One region of the Pseudomaricurvus sp. genome, then DNA from elsewhere that is predicted to be linked to it. Evidence: predicted binding sites of a transcription regulator. Region 1 holds the regulator's gene; each other region holds the start of a gene.

Region 1 (7,484 bases):
ACGCTCCTGCTGGCGGCAGCTATCATTATTGATTACAAGGTACGCAACCGGCACCCTAACAGTCAGGGAGTCGCCTACCTGGGGCGCCGTATTGGGACCCTGCTATTGGCGGGCTACATCCTGTATTTCTATGTGCTGTTCCGCTGATCCTCGCCGGCCATCTACGGATACTAACCCGATGGCTGCCGCCTGAGGTTCCTTTAAACGCCGTTTGCCGATAGGCTTGTTGCAAACGGCAAAAACTCAAATTCCCTTAGAATAGCCTTATGACCCAGAACAACACACCACCGACAGACACCGCCCAACTCATCAAGGCCGGTCAGCGCACCATCGACATTGAGGCCAAGGCCGTCGCCGACCTCAAAAGTCGTGTAAACCAGACCTTTGTGGATGCCTGCCAGCTGATCCTCAACTGCAAGGGCAGAACCATTGTCACCGGCATGGGCAAATCGGGTCATATCGGCAACAAGATCGCCGCCACTCTGGCCAGCACCGGAACTCCCTCTTTCTTTGTCCACCCGGGCGAAGCCAGCCACGGCGATCTGGGCATGATCACCCGTGACGATGTGGTCATCGGCATTTCCAATTCCGGCTCCTCCGCTGAAATCGTAATGCTTTTGCCGATGCTCAAGCGCATGGGGATCCCACTGATCAGCATGGCGGGCAAAGCCGACTCGCCACTGGCGCTGGCCGCCAACGTCCACCTGGACATCAGTATTGAGAGCGAGGCCTGCCCTCTGAACCTGGCGCCAACCACCAGCACCACGGTAACCCTGGCCATGGGCGACGCCCTGGCGGTGGCCCTGCTGGAAGCTCGCGGCTTTACCGCAGAAGACTTTGCTTTTTCCCACCCCGGCGGCGCGCTGGGGCGCAAACTGCTGCTGAAAGTGGAAGACATCATGCACAAAGACAGCGAAGTGCCGCGAGTCAGTGCCGATACAGCACTCAGCCAGGCACTGGTAGAAATGACCGAGAAAGGCTTCGGCATGACGACCGTAACCAATCCTGACGGCCACCTGCTGGGCGTATTCACCGATGGCGACCTGCGTCGCTGCGTCGACCAGGGGGCAGACCTCAGCACCGCCACCATGGATCAGGTCATGTCGGCAAATCCCAAAACCGTTCACCACAACATGCTGGCCGCCGAAGCTCTGGGCATCATGGAAGGCCGCAAGATCACCGCCCTGATTGTTGAAGACGACGGTCATCGTCCCATCGGCGTCATTCACATGCACGACATACTGCGTGCCGGAGTTATGTAGGCAACCTCATCATGAATAAAAACTGGCTGGCCCCGGCTTTCATCATTTTGTTGACCTGTCTGTTTCTGGTGTTTTGGGATTCCCCACCGGAGACATTCCTGCCTCAGAAGCCCGAAACTCCGAAAACATCCAAACACCCGAGCAATATTGTGCACAACGCCGTTCGTCGTCGCTTTGACGAGAACGGCCAGTTGAGTTCGGTTTTTGTCGCGTCTGAAACCCGCTACTACCAAAAGAACCCCAAGCGACGCACAGCCAAAGACTACGCCGACCTCACCGCCCCGAAGCTGACAATGTATTCAGTGGACAAGCCGCCCACCACCATCGTGTCGAATACCGGAAAAGCCCGCAACAACGGCAACCTGGTTCAACTTTGGGGAGATGTGCACATCACTCGCACCGACACTCTGGGCCAATCCTCGGAACTCACAACGCCATATCTGGTCGTAAAACCAGAGAGGCAATACGCCGAAACTGACAAACCTGTTATCATCACCAGCCCCGGCAACACCACCCATGCCGTTGGTATGGAAGCGTACCTGAAAACAGACACTATAAAATTGCTATCCAACGTCCGAGGCATACATGATCCGCAATAAACTCGCCATTTCGCTTTTGTTATCCCTGACTCTGGGCGGGTTCAGCTCCACTCTTCTGGCACTGGAAAGCGACCGGGAGCAACCGATACACATCAGCTCTGACACCGCCGAGCGCAACGAAAAAAAGGGCATCACTACCTATACCGGCGAGGTACAGATGGATCAGGGCACCATGCGGATCAAAGCCGACAAGGTGGTGATTTACAGCATCAACAACGAGATTTCACGGGTTGTCGCCACCGGTGATCGCGCCCACTACCAGCAAATCCCCGAGCCCGACAAAGAAATGGTGATCGCCAAAGGCAAAACCATCGAATACCTGCTGGACACCGAAAAGCTGCACATCAGCGAAAACGCCTCGCTGCGTCAGGGCGATGGCACCACCCTGACCGGCAAAAAGATTGATTACGACATGAAATCTTCTGTGGTGAAAGCTCAGGGCAACAAAAGCACCACCAACCCAGACCGCATTCACATGACGATTCCTCCCAAAAGTGAGCGCAATCCCTAACAGTTAAAGCGCCACCGCACCGCCACACTGCCCAGCGCCGGATTTAAGGACAAGACCAACGCCATGCCCACACTCAACGCCCTGAACCTCGCCAAGAGCTACAAAAGCCGCCGTGTCGTTATCGACGTTTCCCTGTCGGTCAGCAGTGGCCAGATTGTCGGCCTGCTGGGTCCCAACGGGGCGGGCAAGACCACTTGCTTTTACATGATTGCCGGGCTGGTGGATGCCGATCAGGGCAAGGTCACTATTGATCAAAAGAACCTGACGCACCTTTCCATGCACGGACGGGCACGAGCGGGCATCGGCTACCTGCCACAGGAAGCCTCCGTATTCCGCAAGCTGACGGTCAACGACAACATTCTCAGTATTCTGGAAACCCGCAAGGACCTGAACCGCAAACAGCGCCAGGACAAACTCGATCAGTTGTTGCGAGAGTTTCACATCAGCCATATCCAGAATAGCCTCGGCATGGCGCTGTCCGGTGGTGAGCGTCGCCGGGTCGAAATCGCTCGCGCACTGGCCACCGACCCGGAATTCATCCGGCTGGATGAACCATTTGCTGGCGTCGACCCCATTTCCGTCAACGACATCAAGCACATTATTCAGCACCTGAAAGATCGCGGGATTGGCGTTTTGATTACTGATCACAACGTTCGCGAAACCCTCGATATTTGCGAGAAAGCCTACATCGTCAGCGAAGGCCACATTATTGCCGAAGGCACGCCGGAAACCGTTCTAGGCAACACGCAGGTCAGAGAGGTTTACCTCGGGCACCAATTCAGCTTATAGTGTGTTTTCTCAGGGCTAAAAGTGTGACCCCACACACAAAATTGTGGCCTCTGGCAAACAGCTTGGACAGCGCGTCCAACTAAGATCGACCACAACGCAGCCACCCGCTCCCAACATTCGCATTTCCTCCCAAGCAGGCAAGAAACAGGCATAAAACTTGCTTGTTTAAGTTGTTCTCCTCGGTTACTCTGGCTACACTTGCTCACCAACACGATCATTTCAATCGAGTCTGATCGTCGCAAGAATGGATTCTGCCGCACACATCACACAGCTCCACACTCGCTGACATTGCGGCAGAGCAGAGAAAGAATTCCTCAGTAGCCGTAGCCATACATGAAACAGTCGTTACAACTCAAGCTGGGTCAACAACTCACCATGACCCCCCAACTGCAGCAAGCCATCCGCCTGCTGCAGCTGTCGACGCTCGACCTTCAGGCCGAAATCCAGGAGGCGCTCGACTCCAACCCCATGCTGGAAGTCGGCGAAGACGACAATGCCGGTTCGGACACTCCCGACGAGAGCATCAACACCCCCAAAGATCAGCCCGAACAGAGCAGCACCAAAGATTCCGACAGCGAACCAGAACCCACCGCCAGCGCCCAGGAAGAGCAAAGTGGCGTCGACAGAAACAGCGATGACAGTCCCGAGGGCGACTGGGGAGACGCTATTCCGGAAGACCTGCCGGTAGACACCAGCTGGGACGATGTATACCAGTCAGGCCCTTCCGGCAGCGGCTTGTCAGCACCCGACAGCGAGGACAACGATTACGAAAGCCGGCGCGGCAGCGACGAATCCCTGCATCAGCACCTGATGTGGCAGCTCAACCTGACCCCCATGTCCGATCGGGACCAAGTCATAGCGATGGCGTTTATTGACGCTATTGAAGACACCGGCATGCTCAGCATGAACGCCGAAGAAATCCATGAAAGCCTGGTAGACGAGCTGGAAGAGCTCGAACTGGACGAAGTCTTTGCGGTGTTGCACAGACTGCAACAGTTTGACCCTCCCGGGGTCGCCAGTCAGGATTTGAGCGAATGCCTGCTAATCCAGCTGAATCAACTGCCAAAAACTACACCCTGCCGGGAAGATGCTAAACTCATAGTCAAAGACCACTTATTGTTGCTGGGCAGCCGCGATTACAAGCAGCTGATGAGAAAAACCAAACTCAAGGAAGCCCAGCTGCGAGATGCCATCATTTTGATTCAGAGCCTGAATCCACGTCCAGGGGACAGCATCTACAGTGGCGAGACCGAGTACGTAGTACCCGATGTATTTGTGACCAAACAGGATGACCGCTGGACTGTGAATCTGAATCCCGACATCGCACCCAAATTGCGTATCAATGATACCTACGCCTCAATGGTCAAGCGGGCGGACACCAGCAGTGACAACTCCTTCTTACGCGACAACTTGCAGGAAGCCCGCTGGTTCCTCAAGAGCTTGCAAAGCCGCAACGAGACCCTGCTGAAAGTCTCTACCTGTATCGTCGAAAAACAGCGCGGCTTTCTCGATTATGGCGCCGAGGCCATGAAACCGCTGGTTCTGCACGACGTGGCCGAAATTGTCGGCATGCACGAGTCCACCATTTCCCGGGTCACCACTCAAAAGTACATGCACACGCCTCAGGGCATCTTTGAGCTGAAATACTTCTTCTCAAGCCATGTGAGTACTGACTCAGGCGGCGAATGCTCATCCACAGCAATCCGTGCCATCATCAAAAAACTGGTGGCGGCTGAGAGCCCCCAAAAACCGTTAAGTGATAGCAAAATCACCACATTACTCGCCGAACAGGGCATTAAGGTGGCCAGACGCACCATCGCCAAGTATCGGGAGTCTTTAGGAATACCCGCGTCCAACGAGCGTAAGCGATTGGTCTGAGCAGCTGTTGACCGCAACACAAGTCCGCTGCAGCCGGTACTGGTCGCCCACTCGGGATAAAGGTTAAAGTCCTGCCTGTCAGGGCCTCGACAGCACCAACACAGCTGGTGCTAGTAGCCAAAGCTGTATGACAAGCGATTCAATACCGACGTTTCACGACAAGAGGAGCAACGCATGCAAATCAACATCAGTGGACACCATGTTGAACTGACAACTGCCATTAAAAACTACGTCAACACCAAACTAGATCGCCTCGAAAGACACCACGACCGAATTACCAGTACCAACGTCATACTATCTGTTGATAAACTACGCCAAAAGGCAGAAGCCTCAGTGCACGTGAGCGGCAAAGACTTCTTCGCAGACAGCGAGTCCGAAGACCTCTACGCCGCCATCGACATGTTGGCCGACAAGCTCGACCGCCAACTCATTAAACACAAAGAAAAGATGCGAAATCATCACCGCTAATTTATGGAAGTAAGATCATTTTTGTCTCAACATCGCACCTACTGCGGTGTTGAGGCCAGCAGCAAAAAACGCGCTCTGCAAGTCATCTCCCAACTGATTGCCGAAGACCAGCCGACTCTTAACGCCGATGAGATCTTCACCAGTCTGATCTCTCGGGAGCGGCTTGGCACAACCGGTCTGGGCGGTGGCATTGCTATTCCTCACTGCCGCATCAACAATTGCGCCAACACCGTTGGTGCTTTGATTCAGTTACAAAGCCCCATCGACTATGAATCCATCGACGGCCAACCCGTGGACATCCTGTTTGCCCTGATTGTTCCCGAGGAGGCTCACGACGAACATCTGAAAACTCTGGCCGCGATTGCCGAACAACTGCACCATCCCGACTATTTGCAGAATCTTCGCGACGCCAGCGACACCCAAAGCCTCTACCTGGCAGCCACCGAACAAGACGCCAGCGCGCCCCTCTGATGGCGCAGGGACGCGGTTTTGTAATCTACCCAAAGTAAGGTACCTTTAGAGTATTGCTCGTGGTGTTGTATCAATTGATACTCCTCCTTCAAAGGCCGTGCGTCCTGATGAGGCCATAACGCCCCAATAAGAAAGCACCCGGATAAAACGAGCACCCTGAAATATTGATAGTCGACGAGGCAGAAAATCCCATGCGTTTAGTTGTAATTAGCGGCCGCTCCGGCTCGGGGAAAAGCACAGCCTTGCACGTGCTTGAGGATGTCGGTTTTACCTGTATTGATAACTTGCCTGCCTCTTTACTGCCATCGCTGGTTCGACAGTTGGATCAGCATCCCCAGAGCCAGTCATTTGCCGTCAGTATTGACGCACGCAACACCTGGCAGGATCTTCAGGAGTTTCCCGAGTTTTTGTCGCAAGCCAAGATTCCCGGCTTGCAGTGCGAAATTCTGTTTCTGGATGCCCGCAGCCCCATTTTGATTCAGCGTTTCAGCGAAACCCGACGCAAGCACCCTCTCAGCGGACAGACAACCGATCTCAAACAGGCAATCGCTCTTGAGAGAAAATTTCTCGAGCCCATCGCCAACTCTGCCGATCTGACCATCGACACCAGCGGCCTTAGCCTGCATCAGTTACGAGACCTGGTGAAACAGCGCATTGTCGGTAATACAGGTCCCGGGATGGCGCTGTTATTTCAGTCCTTTGGCTTCAAGCGCGGCATTCCGGTGGATGTTGATCAGGTGTTTGACGTACGCTGCCTGCCAAACCCTTACTGGAAACCTCATTTGCGCAGCTTCAGCGGCAAGGATAAGGAAGTCGTTGAGTTTCTTGAGGCCGAGGACGATGTCAACGATATGTACAATGACATCGCCAGCTACCTGCAGCGCTGGCTACCTCGCTTCAGCGACAGCAATCGCAGCTACTTTACCGTCGCCATTGGCTGCACGGGCGGGCACCACCGCTCAGTGTATTTGTGCGAGCGCCTCTATGAGGCCTTCAAAAATGAGCACCCCAACACGCAACTGAGGCACCGGGAACTGGAACAATTACAAAAAACATAATCCATAGAGAACATTATGCTGACTGATACCGTCACCATCATTAATAAATTGGGGCTCCATGCCCGCGCAGCGGCCTTATTTGCCAGCACAGCCTCCCGCTATTCCAGCCAGATCAAAGTGGGCCTGAACGGAAAACTCGTCGATGCCAAGAGCGTCATGTCACTGATGTTACTTGCCGCGAATCAGGGCACCGAAATCACCTTGCAAGCCGAGGGGCAGGATCAGCAAGAGGCCATGCAAGCCATCATCGAACTCATCAACAATCGCTTTGACGAAGACGAATAAGCAACTACAACTCAGCCAACCAGACCTCGACGAAACGGCGTAAGTCTGGCCTTCCACTGGCTTATGCCGCCAAGCCCCATTAGAATACACGCCGTTAACCTCACTCAATACGGATACGTGTGAACGCCTATGTCTCAAAACACCGATGAATTGCTCGCATTAA
Region 2 (7,484 bases), on a different contig from region 1:
AAGATCAAACAGGATGAAAGTCTGTTAGCGGATAAACAGCTGCAGAAGGAGTTGGATGAACTTTCTTCTGTCTTTCTGAGGCGCTCACGCTAAGCAAGCACTGTATTTTTATTCATCATTCCCCGTATGCCAGACCCAGCGCAGGGTTTGTCACTTGTTATCACACGCCGGCGCCATTTTCTTCCCGCTGTATTGTGTTCCCAAGCTCAAATTATGATGCGAATAGCAGGATAATGCTGGATTCGGTAAGGGGTTTAATATTAGTCTAGTATTACAGAAGTTCAGCAGTTACCTTAACCGATATTACATTAATCTATATGACAAGGTTGAATGTGGTGTTACGGAAGGGTCGTGCCACCGCCGAAAGAGGAATTAGAAAAAACTATGGGTATTCAATCTCGCGTATCTGAGGATGGACAGGAGTTGAGAATATCTATCCAGGGGCGTTTTGATTTTAGTGCGCATCAGGAATTTAGAGGCAGCTATGAGTCCCTGACTAATCAGCCTTCCCGCTATCTGGTAGATTTGGCTGAAGCAACTTATCTGGACAGTTCTGCTTTGGGCATGTTGCTGTTATTACGTGATCATGCCAGCGGTAATGATGCTGAAATTGAGATTGTAAACTGTAGCTCCGACGTTAAAAAAATCCTGATGATTTCCAACTTTGAGCAGCTTTTTAATATCCAGTAAAAGGTGGCTGTCAGGCCGAACTCATAAAATTAAGGCCTGTACTCATAAAACAATGGGCCTGTACCCGGAAAACAAATGCCCGTGCCCGGAAAACAAACCATACTGATCGCTGATGATACGGACTCTGACCGTCTAATTCTGGAGACCATCGTCAAAAAAGAAGGCCATCGTGTTATCAGCGTCTGTGATGGCCAGGAAGCGGTGGATGCCTATCAGGAGCACAGGCCAGATCTGATTTTACTGGATGCCATGATGCCCCGTCTCGACGGTTTTGGGGCCGCCCGCCAAATTAAAGCCCTGGCGGGTGAGGAAATGGTTCCCATCATCTTTCTTACCTCACTAACCGACACCAAATCTCTGGTAAAATGTCTCGATGCCGGTGGCGATGACTTTTTATCCAAGCCTTACAATCGGGTGATTCTGCAGGCCAAAATCAAAGCATTTTCCCGTATGCGTGTGATGCACCGTGTGATGCAGGAGCAGCGGGATCAGATTTCCTCTCACAACCAGCACCTCGTCCAAGAGCAGGTGGTTGCCAAACAAGTTTTCGATAACATTGCCCATACAGGCTGTATGGATGCGCCCAATGTTAAGTATTTTTTATCCCCTCTGGCGGTTTTCAACGGAGATGTGATTGTCGCAGCCGTCCGGCCATCCGGTAGCATGATGGTGTTACTGGGAGACTTTACCGGACACGGTCTACCCGCTGCAATTGGCGCTATGCCTCTGGCGTCCATTTTTTATGGCATGGTTCAAAAGGGGTTCAACCTTGTTGATGTGTTGCGGGAGATTAACCTCAAGTTAAAACAAATCCTTCCGGTGGGGGTGTTTTGCTGCGCCACTATTGTTGACATGAATTTTGCCAAGGGCACAGTGAAAGTCTGGAATGGTGGTTTGCCGGAATGTTATCTCTATCGTGCCGATACCGGTGTGGTGGATACCATCCGCTCTACCCATCTACCGTTGGGAGTCCTTGATGATATAGCGTTCAAAGACGACTGTGTGCGTCTGGAGATGGCCCCGGGAGATCGTCTCTATATGTGGTCTGATGGCATCATTGAATCCCGTAATCGACAGGGTGAGATGTTTGGTGAAGAGCGGTTGATGCAATTGTTTACAGAGCATGCTCAGAACGATCCGGGCTCAGGTTCAGACAAAACTTCAGGTTCCGAAGAGGACGGGATTTTTGAGAAAGTTCTGAGTGCTGTGCATGAGTACGCAGAAGGGGAGCGTGACGATGATCTCTCATTGATTGAGTTGACAATGGATCATCCGGATCGTGCACTGAAGCAACCCTATGAGGCGACCCGCCATCGCTACGGAGGGCTACTTGAGTGGTCTCTCGGTCTGGAGCTGAAACCCTCAACCCTGAGGATGTTTGATCCTCTACCTCTGTTGCTGAATATCCTGGTCGAAGTGCCGGGTTTGAGGACACATAGTGGAACGCTGTATACCATCTTGGCAGAACTTTATTCCAATGCCTTAGAGCATGGCATATTAGCGTTACCATCTGCCTGGAAAGCGACACCGGAAGGATTTGAACACTATTATCTGGAGCGAGTGAAAAGGGTAGAGGTCTTGCAAGAGGGGTTTATTCGGTTCGATCTTGAGCATCAGTTACAGGACGACGGGGGTGTACTGAGTATTCGGGTGCAGGATTCCGGTTCTGGTTTTGAGCACGAAGAAAATATCAACAACACGTTAGAGTCAAAAGAATACAGCGGTCGTGGAATACCGCTTCTTCGCTCCCTCTGTGATTCACTTTCTTACAATGATCTCGGAAATCAGGTTGAAGTCACATTCCACTGGAGTTCAGATGATTAAAATAACGAAGTTCGGGCAATTAAAATAACATTCTCAGACGATTAGAATAACAAAACCGGACATTTAAAATAACAATAAGGCTTAGAGCCGTTTTAGAAGGAGTGATCATGAGCGAAGTAATTGATACAGAAACCATTGTTATGCTGAAGGAAGTTATGGGTGAGGACTTTCAGGAGCTCGTTACTACCTTTCTTGACGATTGTCAGGTACGTATCCCCGAATTGTGTGAACAACTGGCTGCCGGTGATGCCGATGCTCTGAGGCAGACTGCCCACAGCTTGAAAGGCAGTAGTGGTAATCTTGGGGCTACGACTATGTCCGAACTGTGTTTCCATGTGGAAACAAAAGCTAAACAGCAACAAACTGAAGACCTTGCGAGTACTCTCGAGAGAATTGAAGCCGAGTTTCAGCGTGTGACTTCCGCTCTCAGGGCTGTCTAGTCTCTCTCAGGGCTGTCTAGCCTCGTCGATGTATTCAAAAGCCCTATTGAATAAGCCCCATTCTATGAGCCCCATTCTATGAGCCAAAGACCACGGTTTGATGATCTTTGGCATCGACCTTGCATTTCCCTCTCTCGTTAACGAAATAGCCTCAAAGCGGTAAAGTCTTGCCGCTGTGACGATGAGAGAGTGACCATGAGTTCGACTACCGCCAATGTGTCTTTTGCGATAGGGACCAATCGGGCAGACAGCGTTAAGTCCCTTGGAACTGTGTCTTCCAGGAGTATAGCTTCTGATTCGCAAATAGAGTTTAAGCGCTTGCTCAGTGACGCATCTGAGAAAAAGAGTGCCGCTCAGGACATGTCCGATCGGGTGCAGGAGCAGAAGCGGCTTGAGTCCGAGCGAGCTGAAGCCAAGCGAATGGAGCAGAGGCAGCTTGAAGAGCAGCGTCAGGAGAAACTGCAAGCCTCCAGTCAACAGGAATCCAGACTGGAAGAGAAGAGGCAGCAGGAGGCCCGCCTGCAGGAATCTAAGCTGGAAGAAGATAGACAACAAGCCAGATTGGAGGCACGTCAGCAGGAAGGTGGGTTGGCTGACTCTGATCAGCCAGTGGATGGGAAGCCCCAGCCGCCTGAAGCGCTGGAGGCCAATGCAGGATCTATAGGGGCTCAATCGACCAAAGCCACCGGTCTTCATGATTCTGCTGAAGGAATAGAGGTTGAGGTGGCCGATAAATCACCAACCGAAACCACTTCAAGAGAGTCTCTACTCGACGGAATGGATGGCCAGCACGCTGATTCTAACGGCGTCTCGGCGTCTGAGCGGATGGTTGTCATGACTGATGTACCTGAAGCGGCGGATGTCGCAGAGCGTCAAACTAACAGCCTGATGCAAAACAGTGGCATGGGTGAGGTTGTAGATGATGCCCCGGTGGAATTGAAACCCGGTGAGGTTTCACTGGAATCCATTGCAGCAGCGGTTGCAGCCTTTACCGGCCAGGGTGATCCGGCTGCGGGTGGCTTGGCTGCTCAGTCTTCATTCATTCCTGCGGGCGCCTCGTCGCTGGGTAGCTATGGCGTTGGTAACGGTATGCCATACGGAGTCGCCTATGGTGCGAGCGGTGCTGTTGCTACGAACGGACAGGTACTAACGGATGGGGGGAGTCTGACGGCGACTCAAACTGCGGGTAGTGATGGGCCGTCGCAATCGTTGTTAGCCAGCGCGATTTCAGCAAATACTACTGGTACTGGATCGGGCTCTCCTCAGTCGTCTTCGGGCGGGGCAGCTGCACAAGCTGTTGAGCAGGCTTTGGGGGCCTTGAGCTCTGATGGGGAGACAGATGCATTCCGAGAGGGTACGCGAGGGGGAGCAGGGGATAATCCATTGCTGGCAGCGTCTCAGCGTAATGATGCGCGTCCGACCGCTGCATCCCAAAGTTCAGCTCATTTTACCGTGCCCACCAATAAAGGTGAGTTAGGACAGCCTGAGTGGCATAACACTGTTGCAGAAAAAGTCGCGGTTATGGCCACTAAAAACCTGACGTCCGCCGAAATTCAGCTGGATCCGCCGGAATTGGGTCAGCTTCAGGTGCGAGTGACGCTGAATCAGGATCAGGCCAGTGTGAGTTTTGCCAGTCAGCATGCAGTTGTGCGTGAGGCGCTTGATCAGACGGCTGTGCGCCTGAGAGAAAAGTTTGATGCTGAAGGGCTGAATTTGGTGGATGTGGATGTGTCTGATCAATCCTTCCAGCAGCAGAGACAGCAACAAGAGGGGTATTCAGCCGGTAGCGGTGATGTCCTCGCCGCAGGTGATGCTCCGGCAGAATCTGTTGTGGTTAAGCACACCCAGGGCCTTGTTGATCAGTTTGTTTAATAGCATTCACTTTGCTGATCCCAAGTTACTTGTTTAATCCTTATCCCCGAACTACTGTGTGAGAAAGCTTCAGAGCTGGTTTATTTGACTCTGAAGCTTTTTCGGCAGTTTCTAGTTACCCGTTCCATCTTCTCTGTCTCGTAATGTTATCTGCGTTCTCTCGGGCTTAAAGACGCTGCCCTAACACTCTTTCTTTTTTGAATACGGCCATCTTGTGGCTAGAGTATGCGTATGGCATGCCTCTTGCTGTTCTATGTTTATCGCGAATAAACGACAGGTTTTTGACATGGCAGAAGAGAACGACGATATCGAGGAACTGGGTACCACCACCAGCAAGAAAAAGATCGTCATAATAATCGTTATTGGCGTAGTGTTGATGGCGTTGTCTGCCGGGGGAACCTTAATGGCTTTGGGGTTGTTGTCTGATGATCCTGAAAGCGCGGAGCTTGTCGATGGTGAGCAGGCTTCGGAAGACGGGGCTGAAGCTGCGGAAGAGGTCAAAAAACCGGCGATCTATTATCCGATGAAGCCTCCCATGATTATCAGTTTCAATGTCCGGGGGAGGCAGCGGTTTTTACAGGCTGAAATCAGCTTGATGATGAGAGATACAGAGGTGTTGGCGGATATCGAAGAGCACAGTGCCTTGTTGCAAAACGGCCTGTTAATGCTTTTCAGTAGCCAGGATTACGCCGAGCTGCAAACTCCGGAAGGCAAAGAGCTGCTGCGTCAGCAGTCTCTTGGAGAAGTGCAAAAGCTGCTGGAGCAAGAAACCGGTAAGCCGGGGGTTGAGCAAGTGTTGTTTACCGCGTTTGTTATGCAGTAGTGAGCAAACGACTGGTAAACCGTCAATAAATCGAAAGAACTAACACAGGACAAGTGTGTGCAGGACTTACTTTCACAAGACGAGATTGATGCGCTGCTCCATGGTGTTGACGACGGTGATGTCGATACCAGCAGTGATGAGGATCCGGGTGCGGTCAAATCCTATGACTTAACCAGTCAGGATCGAATTGTCCGTGGCCGTATGCCAACGCTCGAAATGATTAATGAGCGTTTTGCCCGGTATACCCGCATCAGCATGTTTAATCTGCTCCGTCGGTCTGCCGACGTGTCTTCCGGCGGTGTACAGATTCAAAAATTTGGCGAATACGTCCATACACTGTATGTGCCTACCAGTCTAAATATGGTGAAGTTTCGCCCATTGCGGGGGACGGCACTGGTGATTCTGGATGCCAAGCTGGTGTTCAAGCTGGTAGATAACTTTTTTGGTGGTGATGGCCGCCACGCAAAAATTGAAGGGCGTGAATTCACCCCGACCGAGTTACGTGTTGTTCAGATGGTTCTGGATCAGGCGTTTGTGGATTTGGCCGAAGCCTGGAAAGCGGTTATGCCGATCGACTTTGAATTCATCAATTCCGAAGTCAATCCATCCATGGCGAACATTGTCAGCCCCAGTGAAGTGGTGGTTGTCAGTACTTTCCATGTTGAGCTGGATGGTGGGGGTGGTGATCTGCACATCACGATTCCATACTCCATGATTGAGCCAATACGCGAAATGTTGGATGCGGGCCTGCAGTCCGATACCGATGAACGTGATGATCGCTGGATCACAGCGCTTCGCAATGACGTCATGGAGGCTCAGGTCGAACTGGAATGTGAGTTGGCTCGCAGGGAGATCACCCTGCGGGACATCGTCAATATGAAAGCTGGGGATGTAGTGCCTATTGAGATGGGTGAATATCAAGTGGTGACCGCCAACAAAGTACCGATGTTTCGCAGTCAAATCGGTCAATCCAATGGCAATTTGGCCCTAAGAGTCAACGAATTGATTGATCGGTCAGTTTTTCAGAATAGCAACAGCCTGGATGCCAGGTCAGGGGATAGCAATGAGCAATGATGATCTGTTGAACGACGAGTCGTTAGAAGAGGGCGGTGACGTCAATCAGGACGCCATGGCGGATGAGTGGGCTGCGGCTATGGCCGAAGCGGAAGGCTCTGGCAGCGCGGACGAGGATGTGAATCAGCTGGAACTGAATGAGTTCCAGGACGAGACTGCACCGATGGCGGGAGGGCAAAACCCCGACCTGGATGTGATTCTTGATATTCCCGTCACCATTGCCATGGAGGTGGGTTCCACCTCCATAACCATTCGTAATCTGCTACAACTTAACCAAGGCTCGGTCATCGAGCTGGATCGATTAGCCGGTGAGCCTCTGGATGTGCTGGTGAATGGCACTCTCATTGCTCACGGCGAAGTGGTTGTCGTGAATGAAAAGTTCGGCATACGTATGACCGATGTCATCAGTCCGGCTGAACGGATCAAACGTCTACGCTGACACAATGGAGTCGCAATGAGTCTGCCATCAGGTTTTCGGATTCTGCACGCAAAATTATTAACGGGTCTAGGCTGCCTGATTTCCTTCTCAACTCTGGCTGCGGCAGACCCTGATGGAGGGGTTGCTCAGGCGGGTAAGGCAGCAGCGTCAATGCCAAGTCAGGGTGCTTATCTATTTCAGGTGCTTCTGGGGTTAATATTTGTATTGGCGTTGGTGTTTGCTGCTGCCTGGCTATTAAAACGTGTTGGACAGGGGACTCTGACGGGCAGTGGCCATATGAAAATCGTTGCGACTCTACCGATGGGAACCCGTGAGCGAATTG
Region 3 (7,484 bases), on a different contig from region 1:
CCCTGATGATGCAATATGTGATGCGTATGCTGTGCGTAGGCATCGTACACGGGGATCTGTCTGAATTTAACGTACTGGTTGACGACTACGGCCCGGTGATTATTGATTTACCTCAGGCGGTGGATGCCGCCGCCAATAACAACGCCGAAACCATGCTGGAACGGGACGTCGACAACATCACCCAATACTACGGTCAATTTGCCCCCGACCTGCTCGAAACCCGCTACGCAGAAGAAATCTGGGCGCTTTACGAAGACGGTGAGCTGCATCCCGACCTGCAACTCACCGGCCACTTTGAAGATCCTGAAGGCACCGCCGATGTGGATTCCGTACTGGAAGAAATTAAAGCGGCTTTTGCGGAAGAACAGGAACGCCTGGAGCGCATTCGCGAAGCCAATGAAGATGAGGATTAACTCTGCTTCATTAGCGTCACTGACTTGATGGGTTTCGCCTGAACAGGCGCCTTATTGGCCACTCGAACAGATAAAGCCAGAAAAACATCAACCGGCTTTATTGCTGATCCAGAGCGTTTTGTAGGGCTCCAGCATAAGCACAGCGTCGCCTTCCGGCAGCTGCTCACCACTGATCAGATCCACCCAGGAATCCGTCACAATCAAGTTGATGTCTGACAACTGCAGCGGTTGCTGTTGATCACTGACGTTCGTAATACAGAAAATACTTTGCGTGCGATCCCGCGACTGACGCCAGAAACCAAAAATAGCTTCACCCAAATGCAGGGTAAACTGAGTTGCATTGGGGTGAAACGCTGGCTGTTTCTGCCGTATCTTTAGCAAGTTTTTCAACGCGGAAAATACTTTTGCGTGTGAGCTGTCTTCCGAATTCAACTCCGACTCGATTTCATCCCAGTGCCACTGATGGCGGTTAATCGCGCGGCTGTGCCCGCTGTTCTCCATACGCTCATAGTCGTTATGGGTTCCAAGCATGCTGTGCACATAAATACCTGGGATACCCTCCAAGGCCAGCATAATCGCGTGAGCGCAGATAAAACGCTGAAACCCTAAGGCATCCGCGCCTTTTACAGTGCCCTGAAGCGCGTCGAACAACGCAATATTGATTTCGTAGGGACGTACTTCACCGCTGTCCAGTGCTCGCCAAGAAACCCGCCCGCCAAATTCCTGCATGGTTTTGATCAGGCTGTCAGTTTCTTCGTCGCTGAGCAGTCCCTCTACCGGCCGCAGTCCAATGCCATCATGGGAGGCAATAAAGTTAAAATAGGTGGTGCCGTTCTGTGCCGGAGGCATGCTCATCATCCACATTTTCAGATAATGGCAATTCCCCGTCACCAGTGTATTCACCAATAGCGGAGGCAGCGAAAAGTTGTACACGCAGTGTGCTTCGTTGGCGTTGCCGAAGTAAGACAGGTTTTCACGGTTGGGGATATTGGTCTCGGTGATGATCACGGCTTCGCGCTCAGCGTTTTCAATCAGCAAACGCAACAACCTGACCATCAAGTGCGTTTCCTCCAGATTGATACAACTGGTTCCAATCTTTTTCCACAAAAACGCCACCGCGTCCAAACGGAAGATTCGCACCCCCATATCCAGATACTGCCGGATAATTGAAACAAACTGTTTCAAGACCTCCGGATTGGCAAAATTCAAATCCACCTGATCGTGACTGAAGGTACACCAGACATGCTGGGTGCCCCGCTCTGTTTCCACCTCCTTCAGTAAATCACTGGTGCGCGGACGCACGACCTGCTGTAAATCGTCACTGGGTAATGCGGTATAGAAATAATCGTGGCCAGGGCCTTCGCCTTTAATGAAATTCTGAAACCAAAGACTGCGACTGGAACAGTGATTAATCACCAGATCGCCCATCAAACGATACTTTTGCGAAATATCGTAGACATGACTCCAGTCGCCCAATCCTTCATTGACACTGGAAAAATCAATAACGGCAAAACCATCATCAGAACTGAACGGAAAGAACGGCAAAATATGAACACTGTTAATAATGCCCTCACAGTGCTCATCCAAAAAGTGCTTCAGAACCTCAAGCGGTTTTTCTTTTACCCCTTCAGTGGGGATAAAGCTGTCACCATAGGTAATCAGAATAACGTCTTCCTGGCTCCACGGATTGTAATGAGGAGGCGGCGCAGTATCTTCTGCCGGATCCAGCCTCATCAGTTCCAGCAACTCATCCGCCAGCTGCTCAAACGACACTGTCAACGGTGTTTCGTGATAGATCGATTCCAGCAGATGGGTCAACCGTGCCGGCAAGGAGTTATCTATAGTGACCGTTTCCATCATAGTGAACCAAACTCCTTATTATCCTCTTCAACGGCTTCATACAAACGCTCGAGAACATCTGGCATCGCACTGATGACTCGGTTCCAACTGGGAATAAACGGGGTTTCCATCGGGCGCTCCAAGAATGCTTCTCCGGCCTTCATGATATTCTGAGCAAAGAGCTCGACTGCTTTTTCTTCCTGGTGAATATCCAGAGTCAAACCGTTCATCACAGCATCGTTGTGGTAGGTTTCAATAAAGTCCAAAGCAATTCGGAAATAAGTGGCTTTAATAGAACGGAAAGTCTCCGTATTGAAGGTTTTGCCCTGTGTGGCGAGCTTGCGGAACAAAGCCTTCGAAATATCAATGGACATCTTCGACAAACCGCCCGCTTCGTTATCGTAGGACAGATCCTGATGTTTATGATCGTATACATCCGCAATATCCACCTGACACAAGCGGTTGTTGGCATAGTTACGATGCATTTCAGACAGCACGCCGATTTCCAGCCCCCAGTCACTTGGGATGCGAATATCATTAAGTACGTCTTTACGGAAAGAAAACTCGCCAGCCAGGGAGTAGCGATAGCTGTCCATATACTGAAGGTATTCCAATTCGCCAAAAATCTTTTTCAGTGCTCGCAACAACGGCGTAACCAACAGGCGACATACCCGTCCATTAATCTTACCGTCGGCAACACGCGCATAAAACCCTTTACAGAATTCATAGTTAAAACGCGGGTTGGCTACCGGATATATCAATCGAGCCAACAATTCACGACTGTAAGTGACGATGTCACAATCGTGCAGTGCCACTGATTCAGACCGACCGGAAGCCAGGGTGTACCCCATGCAATACCAGACATTACGGCCTTTACCCAATTCTTTCGGAGCCAGCCCCAGCTCCTGCAACTCTGCATCCAGAGCCTGCAAACGCGGGCCGTCATTCCACAAAATTCGATGGTGCTGCGGAAGCTCACCAAAAAACTTCAACGCATGCTCATACTGCGCTTTATCGGCGCGATCGAGACCAATAACGATTTCAGACAAATAGTCAGCGCCGTTTAATTCTTTCACAATATTTGGCAGGGCTTCACCTTCCAGCTCCGAGAACAATGAAGGCAAAATCAATGACATGGGTCTGGTACGACTGAAACCTCTTAATTCATCTTCCATTTCTTCCAGCGGACGATGAGATAAATTATGAAGTGTGGTCACTATGCCATTTTGATAAAAGTCAGCCACAATACTTTCCCTTTAGTTTATATTTTATGGGTTACGCCAATCATTTGATCAGCGGTTAATAACAATACATTACGTCCATTTCACAGTAGAGCTGTTGATGAACCCTGAGCGAACAATAAAAAAACTGAGTTACCGAGCCTGTCTGGCGATTTCCTCACTGGGTAAAACCTGACGATCCAGGTGAAGATCAGACAACCAGTGTTTAACCCCTTCCGCCCATCCGGCGGGCCCCTCTTGCTCTGAAACAATCACACCTTCCTCCCGCTTTAACACCGGAGGCGCATGAACAGGTGAACGAATGACTACCGCCAGATCTGACGCCTCCAGCATGGCAACATCGTTTTGACTGTCGCCCAACGCCAGAGACTTAACCTGACACGCTTTGTGCTGCTGAAACAAAGAGTCGTACTGATCCTGTATGCGCTGCAAAAATCGTGGGTGATGGTGTTGTGACTTAACTTGCCGGTGTTGTGACTGAAGTATCCGCTCTCGCTGTTCTCGGTATTCATTCACCAACCAGGTCATCGCTCGTCCTTTATCAGCGTCGCCAGCCACATGCACAAAACGCCCACCACTGAGGATGCAAGCACCTCTCTCCTGAAACCAGTTCGTAAAGGCTGCCAGGTCCTCTTCAGACCCCAGCCACTGCAGCGGTTCACCAAATTCACGAGCCTTGGCCTGCGCTGCCTGCTCCAGCGGAAGCCCTGTCAACTCGGCAACCCGCGCTTCAGACATAGCGGAGAAATGATCAAACTTGTCGACAAAGTGGATTTTGGCCTCTTCGAGCAAGGACAACCAGTGTTCACGCTTTTCACAAAAGGCTTTTCGCCAATAACCACTCGCATCTTCTGAGCCTTCCGGCTGAAACGGAAACTGCACCTTGGGCAAATAGACCGCAGCGCCATTTTCAACAATAAAAGGAGAATGGTTGTGCAATGTTTTGCGTAAGGTTTGAACCTCTGCACGGGTTTTACTGGTGCACAGGACAACAGGAATGTCCGCTTGGGCCAACTGCTTGAGCAGTGGCCGAGCTGGCTCGAAATTGTAATCATGATGATCCAGTAACGAACCATCCAGATCGGAAACAATGATCAACTGCACCGGCTTATTGGTCACAATGCTGATGTACTCCTTTTATCCACAACCGAAACCATGTCATCCCAAATCGAAAACTCTTGGCATGCTCACGGACATTAGCCTTGTTAAATGAGCTTCATATTAGTGATAGCAAATTACGTGCCCCATTTGCACCATAGCAGTGAACCCTCGACCTTGCTGAAAGCCCTCCTTTTTAAGCGCCTCAAAACAGTGCAAACTGGCGCACCACCGCCCTTCGAGATTGCACCATTTCGGAACAGGCGCCTGAATCCTCTTTCCGAATCAGGCTGTTTGGTCAACATTCATCAACCACTTAATTTGTGCACGGATTCCAAATTCATCGCAGCGGAGCGCTTTTTATCTGGCCAACATGCATTAAACTGGTGCCTATTCAAAACATGCACAGATCCTGATTCCATCGGACTTTTTGCTTTTGATCTACCTGCTTTATGGATACCACCTTATGGACACAATCACTCACGTACTGAAACCGCTGGCCCAACGACGTTCGACCATTTCTGTGTTTAGTCTAGTCAGCTCTATCATTAAGGGAGTGACGAAAACCTACCCCCTGCGCCTGACAGAACGTTTTGGCACCTCAGGCTTCATAAGTATCGTGACTCTTGGGCTTTACAGCTTGATGATGACTGGCGCACCGCTTGCCTCGGCCGGCGAGAATGACCACTTCAAGGGCGACCCTTTTGCCCAGATTGCCGACAATGGCCAGAGATCACCCAATACGCTTTCCAGCCAATCCACTTCTCAAACGAACGAACCTCCTCCCATCACTGCTGACGAATTGATTATTCAGGCCTCGTTTCTGTTAATGACCAACCCCCAGGCCACCACCCAGAGCTTGAAAAGACTGGGCCAGAATAACGACATCAAGCAGCTGTTTAATGACCCTGCCAACCAGCAGGTGTTGCAGCGCGGCAACCCGGCTGAGATCGCCCAGCTACCTGAATATAAACGCTTGCAGAACAATCCAGACGTGAAGCTGCTCCTCAGCCAGTACCAAACCGATGACCCTCGCCTGGCGTCTCTGCTGGCCACCTACTGGCAACGCAGTCAGCAACTGCAGGACAACCCCAACTTTCAAGCGGTGATGCTGGATCCCCAGATCCAGTCTCAGCTGCAAGCTGGCAACCCGCTGCCGTTGCTGACACACCCCAAAGGTCTGGAGCTGCTCCGGTCCTTGCTCAACCCGACGACGCCCGCAAATCCGTCGGCAAACTCAGATCCATCGGCAAACTAAAGCGCAGATAACCATGAGCGACTCCGCTCCAATCAAAATCCTGCTGCGAGAAGTGCGGCAATGCCGTCATTGCGAACCGGAACTCCCGCTGGGGGCCAACCCCGTTATCCAAATACACCCGGACGCCAAGCTGTTAATCATTGGCCAGGCTCCGGGCACCAAAGTTCACACATCGGGTATTCCCTGGAACGATCCTTCCGGTGATCGCCTGCGGCAGTGGCTGAAGATGGATAAGGAAACCTTTTACGATCCTCATCAGGTAGCGATTATGCCTATGGGGTTTTGCTACCCCGGCAAGGGAAAATCAGGCGATCTGCCACCCAGAAAAGAATGCGCGCCTCTATGGCACGATCGGCTGCTTGATCAACTGCCTAATATTCAATTGACATTACTCATCGGACAGTACGCTCAAAAACACTATCTAGCGGATGGATATAAGACGCTGACGGAACGGATACAACACTGGCGCGAACTGACTCCGCAACAATTACCTCTGCCTCATCCTTCGCCGCGCAACCGCCGCTGGTTTCAGCAACATCCCTGGTTTGACGACGAGGTAGTGCCCTGGCTGCAACAGCGGGTGGATGAACTCTTCACCCCCGCGGCGTCTTAAATCTTATAATTCGCATTGGGCAGACAACTGCCAAGAGCGGTACGTATAATGCGGTGACTGCACCCATGAGAACCGCCCATGCCATTGTCCACGCCACTGTTACTGCCCAACAGAAAACAGCCATTCTTTACCTTGACCGCTTTTTGCCTTCTCGTCGGGTGTTGGCTACTGGCCGGATGCAGCAATGACAACAGCACCACCATTTACACGGCAAAAACCATCATCACCATGGATTCGGAGCACCCCCGCGCTGAAGCCGTGGCCGTGGCCGTGGCAGACGGGAAAATCTTAGCCATTGGTGATTTGGACAGGGTGCAGGCAGCCGTCGCTGACCGCAGTCCCAAGGTGGATACAACTTTCGCCAACAAGGTGATTTTACCAGGCTTTATTGAACCGCATCTGCACCCTTATCTGGCGGGTATTCTTCTGCCGATGGAATTTATTACCCCGCACGACTGGAATATGCCGGGCAAACAGGCCAAAGGCGTCCAGGGTCGGGAAGCGTACTTACAGCGGCTGAAAAGCGCAGAACAAAAACTGGATAAAGGTGACTGGCTCTGGACCTGGGGATATCACCCCTATTTTCACGGCAAGCTGACACGCCAGGATCTGGATAACATCTCCAGCGAACGCCCCATTGTGGTGTGGCATCGTTCGTTTCACGAGATCGTGGTGAACTCCGCCGTGATTGAGGAGTTTGAACTGGAGGATAACCAACATCCCCAGATCAACTTTGCCGAAGGCCACTTCTTTGAGAACGGTCTGTACCAGCTGATTCCGCATCTTATGCCGAAGCTGACCAGCCCCTTCCGCTATCTGGGCGCCCTTAGCGATGCCAGAGACATTATTCACGCCGGCGGTATTACCACGGTTTCGGACGGCGCGTTTGGCACCATGGATTTCGACAAAGAGTGGTTAAGCCTTCGCTTCTCCAGCTGGAACCGCAATTCCAGTCCGTTTCGGTTTATGGTGCTGGCCGACGGTAAAGGTCTTGGTAAGGCCATGGGGAATGAACAAGCCAA

What was found. Region 1 encodes sigma-54, which starts transcription at its own class of promoters, with help from an activator protein. Its sites were predicted from a motif close to TGGCACANNNNTTGCNNT; they were not measured.
Region 2: ACTG33_RS06110 (flagellar basal body-associated FliL family protein) is a predicted target of sigma-54. The motif match lies at 5,059-5,076, and genes of this name have one in related genera.
Region 3: ACTG33_RS11365 (HAD-IIB family hydrolase) is a predicted target of sigma-54. The motif match lies at 4,721-4,738, and genes of this name have one in related genera.

Annotation. Positions count from the first base shown of each region.
Region 1 is NZ_CBFIHX010000002.1:17,915-25,398, reverse strand. Features, by position in the region: gene ACTG33_RS00450 (calcium/sodium antiporter) at 1-147, shown strand, start outside; gene ACTG33_RS00445 (KpsF/GutQ family sugar-phosphate isomerase) at 267-1,262, shown strand; gene lptC (LPS export ABC transporter periplasmic protein LptC) at 1,274-1,861, shown strand; gene lptA (lipopolysaccharide transport periplasmic protein LptA) at 1,848-2,372, shown strand; gene lptB (LPS export ABC transporter ATP-binding protein) at 2,436-3,161, shown strand; gene ACTG33_RS00425 (RNA polymerase factor sigma-54) at 3,495-5,039, shown strand; gene hpf (ribosome hibernation-promoting factor, HPF/YfiA family) at 5,214-5,507, shown strand; gene ACTG33_RS00415 (PTS sugar transporter subunit IIA) at 5,529-5,978, shown strand; gene rapZ (RNase adapter RapZ) at 6,170-7,036, shown strand; gene ACTG33_RS00405 (HPr family phosphocarrier protein) at 7,052-7,321, shown strand; gene mgtE (magnesium transporter) at 7,451-7,484, shown strand, end outside.
Region 2 is NZ_CBFIHX010000030.1:211-7,694, reverse strand. Features, by position in the region: gene fliJ (flagellar export protein FliJ) at 1-93, shown strand, start outside; gene ACTG33_RS06130 (STAS domain-containing protein) at 385-690, shown strand; gene ACTG33_RS06125 (ATP-binding SpoIIE family protein phosphatase) at 766-2,514, shown strand; gene ACTG33_RS06120 (Hpt domain-containing protein) at 2,622-2,954, shown strand; gene ACTG33_RS06115 (flagellar hook-length control protein FliK) at 3,150-4,826, shown strand; gene ACTG33_RS06110 (flagellar basal body-associated FliL family protein) at 5,113-5,649, shown strand; gene fliM (flagellar motor switch protein FliM) at 5,707-6,723, shown strand; gene fliN (flagellar motor switch protein FliN) at 6,713-7,162, shown strand; gene fliO (flagellar biosynthetic protein FliO) at 7,178-7,484, shown strand, end outside.
Region 3 is NZ_CBFIHX010000077.1:1,439-8,922, forward strand. Features, by position in the region: gene ACTG33_RS11350 (PA4780 family RIO1-like protein kinase) at 1-413, shown strand, start outside; gene ACTG33_RS11355 (sugar phosphorylase) at 501-2,273, opposite strand; gene ACTG33_RS11360 (glycosyl transferase) at 2,270-3,496, opposite strand; gene ACTG33_RS11365 (HAD-IIB family hydrolase) at 3,626-4,612, opposite strand; gene ACTG33_RS11370 (hypothetical protein) at 5,058-5,849, shown strand; gene ACTG33_RS11375 (uracil-DNA glycosylase family protein) at 5,863-6,462, shown strand; gene ACTG33_RS11380 (amidohydrolase) at 6,541-7,484, shown strand, end outside.